Regions from separate parts of the Nocardia sp. NPDC058499 genome, predicted to be linked through region 2. Evidence: riboswitches for the same ligand, from Rfam matches in the RefSeq annotation. Region 2 holds a riboswitch; the other holds the start of a gene.
What was found. A riboswitch is a leader RNA that binds a small molecule or an ion and turns the genes downstream of it on or off. The one in region 2 is predicted to bind S-adenosylmethionine.
Positions count from the first base shown of each region.

Region 1: it holds a riboswitch for S-adenosylmethionine, as region 2 does, so the genes downstream of both, ACFWPH_RS05020 (2OG-Fe(II) oxygenase) here and ACFWPH_RS24020 (homoserine O-acetyltransferase) in region 2, are expected to answer to the same signal.

Region 1 covers NZ_JBHXMZ010000001.1:1,077,017-1,080,422, reverse strand. Annotated here, with positions in the region: gene ACFWPH_RS05030 (RDD family protein) at 1-30, shown strand, start outside; gene ACFWPH_RS05025 (aminotransferase class V-fold PLP-dependent enzyme) at 86-1,408, opposite strand; SAM riboswitch class IV at 1,456-1,569, opposite strand; SAM riboswitch class I at 1,735-1,824, shown strand; gene ACFWPH_RS05020 (2OG-Fe(II) oxygenase) at 1,951-2,790, shown strand; gene ACFWPH_RS05015 (tRNA-dependent cyclodipeptide synthase) at 2,790-3,406, shown strand, end outside.
Region 2 covers NZ_JBHXMZ010000008.1:169,955-173,360, forward strand. Annotated here, with positions in the region: gene ACFWPH_RS24015 (NADP-dependent isocitrate dehydrogenase) at 1-819, opposite strand, end outside; SAM riboswitch class IV at 1,093-1,203, shown strand; gene ACFWPH_RS24020 (homoserine O-acetyltransferase) at 1,388-2,533, shown strand; gene ACFWPH_RS24025 (DUF3017 domain-containing protein) at 2,617-2,862, opposite strand; gene cycA (D-serine/D-alanine/glycine transporter) at 3,149-3,406, opposite strand, start outside.

The sequences.
Region 1 (3,406 bases), on a different contig from region 2:
GCCGGCGGCACCCAGGTCATCGACGAATAACTACAGGGCCGGTTCTGCACGCAACCAGTGGACGGATCACCGCCGGGTACCGGCTTCAGAATGCCGCGCAAGGGGCTGCGCCGGTCACGGATCCGGGCGCGAGCCCCTCCCGCGTCTCCGGTGCCGGGCCCCATTGCCCGTCCTGCTGCCGGTAATTCCAGCCTGTACCGCGATCGACCAGCGCCGCGATCGCTGCTACCAGCCGATCGACGTCGCCGGCGCGGGTGCCCAGGCCGATACTGGCGCGCAGTGCGCCGTCCACACCGAGGCGGTGCAGCAACGGGTGCGCACAGAATCGGCCGTCCCGCACGCCGATACCGTGCTCGGCCGAGAGGTAGGCCGCGACGTGGCCCGGTTCGACACCGTCGACGGTGAACGCCACGATCCCGACACTGTCGGTGCTGTCGGGCCAGATGCGCAGGAACCGCACTCCGGGAATCCTGTCCAGGCCGTCTCGTAGCCGCTCGGTGAGATATCGCTCGTGTTCGGTGGTATCGGCCTCGTGCAGTGATCCGAGGGTGTCGCAGGCGGCGGCCAGCGCGGCCACACCCAGGACGTTCGGTGAACCGGCCTCGTGCCGCTGCGGGGCCGGCGCCCATTCGACACCGTCGGTGCTCACTTCCCGCACCGCGCCGCCTCCGGCGAGATAGGGTTTCGCGGTGTCGAGCCAGTCCCGGCGGCCGACCAGCACACCGGCCCCGAACGGGGCATACAGTTTGTGCCCGGACAATGCGAGGTAGTCGATTCCGCAGGCGCGCAGGTCGATCCGCCGATGCGGTGCCAGTTGCGCGGCGTCGACCGCGATCCGGGTGCCGTACCGGTGGGCGAGCGCGGCCAGCCGGTCCAGCGGGAGGATTTCCCCGGTGACATTCGATGCGCCGGTAACAGACAGCAGCGCAGCGGGTTTCGTGCCGAGTTCGCGGGCGATCCGGTCGAGAGTCTCCTCGATCGTGTCCGCGACAGGCACCACCCGGCGACCGTTGCGCTGCCAGGGCAGGAAGTTGGCGTGATGTTCGATATCGAGCACCACGGTGTCGCCCGGAACGCAGGCGGCCAGCAGGTTCAGGGCGTCGGTCGTATTACGGGTGAATACGACCACCTGATCGTCGGCGCAGTTCAGAAATCGCGCGACCGACCCGCGGGCGGCTTCGTAGCAGTCGGTCGAGATGCGCGAGGTATAGCCGGCACCACGATGCACACTCGCGTAATACGGCAGCAGCGCGGCCAGCCGGTCGGTGACCTGGGTCAGTGCGGGAGCGCTGGCGGCGTAATCGAAATTCGCATAGGCGCGGGTTCCGCCCTGTACCAGGGGGACGTGCAGATCGCGGCCGGAAACGCAGGCCACAGCAGCACTACGGGTATCGATGGCGACTGTCATCGGAACAATCCTCGGGGTCGGGGGACCCCGGGGTGAACGAGAGCCGGAGTCCGCGCTTGCCGTGCCCGATCGGGAACGGCCCGGTCGTCACCCGGAGCACCCCACCGCGGAGGAGGGTTGCCGACCAGCAAGCCGGGGCTTGAACACTGGTACTCATGACCTGAGCCGAGATTGGCAGAGGTGTCCGCTGCTTGTCAACCCCGGGTGTGTGCGCCCGCTGTTGAGGTCAGCTTGATTAATAACTTCTGACCTGCGCGGCTGGGTCGCGTCCGATTCCCTGACCATTGATGGAAGTCCTTGCGCTGCATATGTTCCGAATGCACGGATTTTCATCACGAGCGACCGAGAGACTGGCTCTGCGACGTCGCGGCAACCATGGATTCGTCCACAAGGTGCTAACGCCAGACCGATGAACCGGGGTTACTCGAGTGTCCGCGATCAGCGCGGTTCTCGTCGACCGCACGTGATCGATCGTCGTGCCGTTCGCCACTGCGAACGACCACTATCGGCGCCGGGATCTCGCCGGCACGGGGAGGAACACGATGACGGAAATATTTGCCGAAGCCGAAGCCGGATCTGCGGACCACCCACTGGACGAGCGATCCGGCCGCCTGGCCACCACATCGATTCAGGAGTTCTCCGCCGACCACCTGCTGCAACTGCTGAAAGGCGATGTCTACGCGGTGCGGGTGCGCGGCGTCGTCGCCGGCCCTGCGCTGGACGGGTTACGCGGACGGTTCGTCGGCCGGGACGATCACGGCCCGCTCGGCACCGATCCGCAGTTCCGGCGGATCGGCTACGCGTTCTCCGAGGTGACGCCGGGGGATGAGTCCACCTACTTCCAAGCGGCCCCTGATCACCTTCAGCGTCTGCGAGAACTCGCCGCGCCGTATGCATACCCGGCCGACACGATCCGGATTCTCCTCGACGAAGCATGGCCGGCGGGGACGGTATTGCTGACTTCGCAGAGCCGGAAGTTCTTCGCCGGAGTGGTCCGCTATCAGCAGGCCGGTGTGGACCTGGAGCCGCATACCGACAATGTGCAGCGGAATCTGCCCGAGGAAGATCTTCTCGGTATCCGCCGCCAGCTGTCGGTGAACGTCTATCTGGATATGCCCGACCGCGGTGGCGAGCTCGAGATCTGGGACTCGTATCCGTCCGAGGAGGAGTACCGGGCACTGTCCGGTGAGCGGGTGTGGGGTGTGGACCGCGAGGCTGTCGGAGCACCGGCGCTCACCGTCCGGCCCGTGGTGGGCGAGGCGATCTTCATCGATCCGCGGCGGGTGCATGCCGTGGCGCCGTCGCATGATCGTCCCCGCGTGACGATCGGGCTTTTCCTCGGAGTACGCGGTCGCGACGAGCCGCTGGGGGTGTGGAGCTGATGACACTCACCGTTACCGCGCCGGTCGGTTCCGCCTCCCATAAAGCGGCGTTCGACCTGAAGGGCCTGCAGTACGACTATGCCGGTCGCTCCACAATTCTGCTGGTAAGTGTCGGTGCCGACTATCACGAAGGCGAGAAGTTCGGCGCCACCGTCGATCTGCTCAACCGCAGCGGGTTCGGGCAGGTCACGGTCGCTGTGGCCGATACGCTGCAGCGGCACAATCTGGAAGTCCCGTCGGCTCGGGCCTATGCCGAATCGCGTCGGCTGGGTGATCAGTGGGTGGCCCGCAACCGGCCGCTACTCGATCTGCTCGCCGCCGAGACCGACATCCTGCGCTGGGACGACGCACTCGTCGACCCCCACTATCCGCGCGCCCTGAGCGAGGTCCGCGCGGCGTACGCGTCGAATACGCACTACCGGACGGCGATCGATGCGACCATCGACCGTTTCGTCGCCCGCCGGGACAGTACCTCCGCTGAGCTCGCCGAGGTCCGTGACCGCTGCCTGGCCTACCTCCTGGAGGAGGTGCCGATCATCCAACCGCTCTGGGCTGCACAAGGTTACGACTTCGTCGTGTACCCGCAGCAGATCTCGGCCGCCATGCAGGCCACGCG
Region 2 (3,406 bases):
GTCGTAGTTCTTGCAGGCCCAGACGTAGCCGCCCTCCCATTTCATGGAGGAGGCGACCATATCGTCGATCAGCCGGTGCTCGTAGGTGAGGCCGGCCGCGTCGAACTGGGTCTTGAACTCGGCGTCGAACACTTCCTGGAAGGTGTCCTTGAACATGCCGTCGTAGGCCTTCAGGATGGTGTTCTTGGTCGACATGTAGACCGGGTAGTTCTGCTGCAGCCCGTAGTTGAACGAGGCGCGCGCGAAGTCCTCGATGGACTTCTTGAAGTTGTACATACCCATGATGACGCCGCCGTCTTCCGGCATCTTCACGACCTCGTGGACGATCGGCTCGCTGCCGTCTTCCGGGGTGAAGGTCAGGGTGACGGTCCCGGCCTGGAAGGCCTTGAAGTCGGTGGCGCGGTACTGGTCACCGAAGGCGTGGCGGCCGATGATGATCGGCTTGGTCCAGCCGGGGACCAGGCGCGGAACATTGGAGATGATGATGGGCGCGCGGAAGATGGTGCCGCCGAGGATGTTGCGGATGGTGCCGTTGGGCGACCGCCACATCTTCTTGAGACCGAATTCCTCGACTCGGGCCTCGTCAGGAGTGATCGTCGCGCATTTGACGCCCACGCCGTGCTCTTTGATGGCGTTCGCGGCGTCGACGGTGACCTGGTCGTCGGTCTTGTCGCGGTACTCGATGCCGAGGTCGTAGTACTCGAGGTTCAGGTCGAGGTACGGGTGGATCAGCTTGTCCTTGATGAACTGCCAGATGATCCGGGTCATCTCGTCGCCGTCGAGTTCTACGACGGTGCCTTCAACCTTGATCTTGGACATGGATCTTCGTGTCCTCCTAAGATGGTGCCCTCATTGCACAACCAGGCGAACACGCTTGTGAGCGGACCCCAGCTGTTCAACAGACAACGTATACATCCCGCGTTGTCCACGAGACGTCTGATGTAACCAAGACGAGCGTACTGCTTGTGGTGATCGCACGGTGCAGCCAGGCCCGGTCGTGAGATCTCACACAGTGAGTCGCGCCACAAGGTTACCTGGTGGTGGCCCATGCCGATTTCTATCCACCACAGCCCACAGCTACCATGTGGAACAGGTCATGAGTGCCAGCGTCAAGCCCCGGCTCGCTGGCCGGCAACCCTCCAGCTGCGGTGGGGTGCTCCGGGTGATGACCGGGCTTCCGAAAGCCGGGAGCAAGCGCATGTCAGGAGGTCGCCGTTATGTGCCGGTGCTGGTCGCCTCGGCCCTGGCACTCCGTTTCGCGGCGAGCAACCCCCTATTTTCTGGAGCACGAGATGACCGATGGCAGTATCCCCGCCCACCTCACGGCCGTGACTCATATGGCCCGGCTATCGCCGCCGGTCGCGGCCCAGCGGGCGGAAGCCATCGCGTGAAGGTGAACACCGAACAGACCAGGGCCGTACCCGTGGCGCAGCTACCGCCGTCCGACGGCACCGTCGGCGTGATCGAGATCGGCGAGCTCACTCTGGAGAACGGGGCCCGGCTACCGGCGGTCGAACTGGTCGTCCAGCGCTGGGGCGAACTGTCCCCGGCCATGGACAACGTGGTGCTGATCGAGCACGCGCTGACCGGTGATTCCCATGTGGTGGGCGAACCCGATGCCGAGCATCCGCAACCCGGATGGTGGAACGGGATGGTCGGGCCGGGCGCGCCGATCGACACCGACGAATGGTGTGTGGTCGCCACCAATGTGCTCGGCGGCTGTCAGGGCAGCACCGGCCCCGGTTCCCCGGCGCCCGACGGCGCGCCGTGGGGGGCACGCTTCCCCGAGATCTCCATCCGCGACCAGGTGAGTGCCGAGTTGAGGCTGTTCGACCTGCTCGGTATCGACCGGCTGGCCGCGGCGATCGGCGGTTCGATGGGCGGGATGCGGGTTCTCGAGTGGATGCTGTGCGCCCCGGAGCGGCTGGCCGCGGCCCTGGTCCTCGCGGTCGGTGCCCGCGCGACAGCGGATCAGATCGGCACGCAGACCACCCAGATCGCCGCTATCACCGGCGACCCCGATTGGCAGGACGGTAACTACCACGGCACCGGCCGGGCGCCGATGGCCGGAATGGGTATCGCCCGGCGGATCGCGCATCTCACCTACCGCACGGAGGTCGAGCTGGACAGCCGGTTCGCCAACAGCCCGCAGGCCGGTGAAGACCCGTGGGACGGCGGCCGGTACGCGGTGCAGAGCTATCTCGAATACCAGGCCGAGAAACTGTGCAAACGCTTCGACCCGGCCACCTATGTGCTGCTCAGCGAGGCGATGAACCGGCACGATATCGGCCGCGGCCGTGGCGGGATCGAGGCCGCGATGGCACGCGCCGAGGTGCCGTGCATCGTGGGCGGGATCGACTCCGACCGGCTGTACCCGCTGCATACCCAGCGGGAATTGGCCGAGGGGCTGGCGGGATGCCGGCATTTCGAGGTCATCTCGTCCCGCGACGGTCACGATGCGTTCCTCACCGAGGCCGAAGCCATCGGCAAGCTGCTGGTCCAGACGATGGGCCTGGCCCGCACCCACCGCTGACGCGGGGTTGTCGCCTTCGCCTCACCGGGGGCCCCGTCAGGTGACGGCGACCCCCGGGACGGGGCGGTATCCGGCTCCCGGTTTCAGCTCACGCCGAGCGTATTGATAGTGGCGGCAAGGAACACGATCACGCTGCCCAGCAGGGTGAGTGCGCCCACGTCGAACGGTTTGCTGCGCACCGCCAGCAATCCCACCCGCACCGTGGGCAGGCACAGCCGGAATGCGGCGGCGATGAGTGTCGCGCCGCCGAAGAAGATGGCGCCGCGCCGCCACCGGTCCTGCGCGACGAAAACCACGGCGACCGCGATCACCGCGACAACCACCACCATCGGCAGATGGCAGCGTAGGAACCCGGCCAGGCGGTTACCGCTGCCGGGCTCGCCCTCGGTCACAGTCTCGGCGTCGGTCACGGTGCGATTGTTCCAGATGCGGCCGGTGCCGTCCTCCCGCCCTGATGGCCGGAAGGGAGCGCCGCGCCCCGGTCCGGGATGCAAACCGGTAGCGTGCGGCGGCCGTATGCGGTAGGGGCCTGTTCGAATACAGCGCTTCGCCCTTCACGGGCGACGCCGCGCACCGGTTTCCGGCCGGCCCGAGACGTCGCCCGTCCAGGCCGATTCAGCGCAGGGCAGTCATCTCCGCAAGGACCTTTTCCTGATGCTGTTTCCGCAGCGCCGCGTGGTGCGGGCTGCGGCGCACGAACAGGTAGGCGATCGCCAGGACGACGAACCAGATCGGTGTCACCAGCAGAGCCTGCAGGGTATCGCTCTCCTGAGTGAGCGCCCAGACGATGAAAACGAAGAACGCCAGCACTGCCCAGACCATCGGGATCCCGCCGGGCATCTTGAAGGTCGATGCGGCGTGCAGATGCGGGCG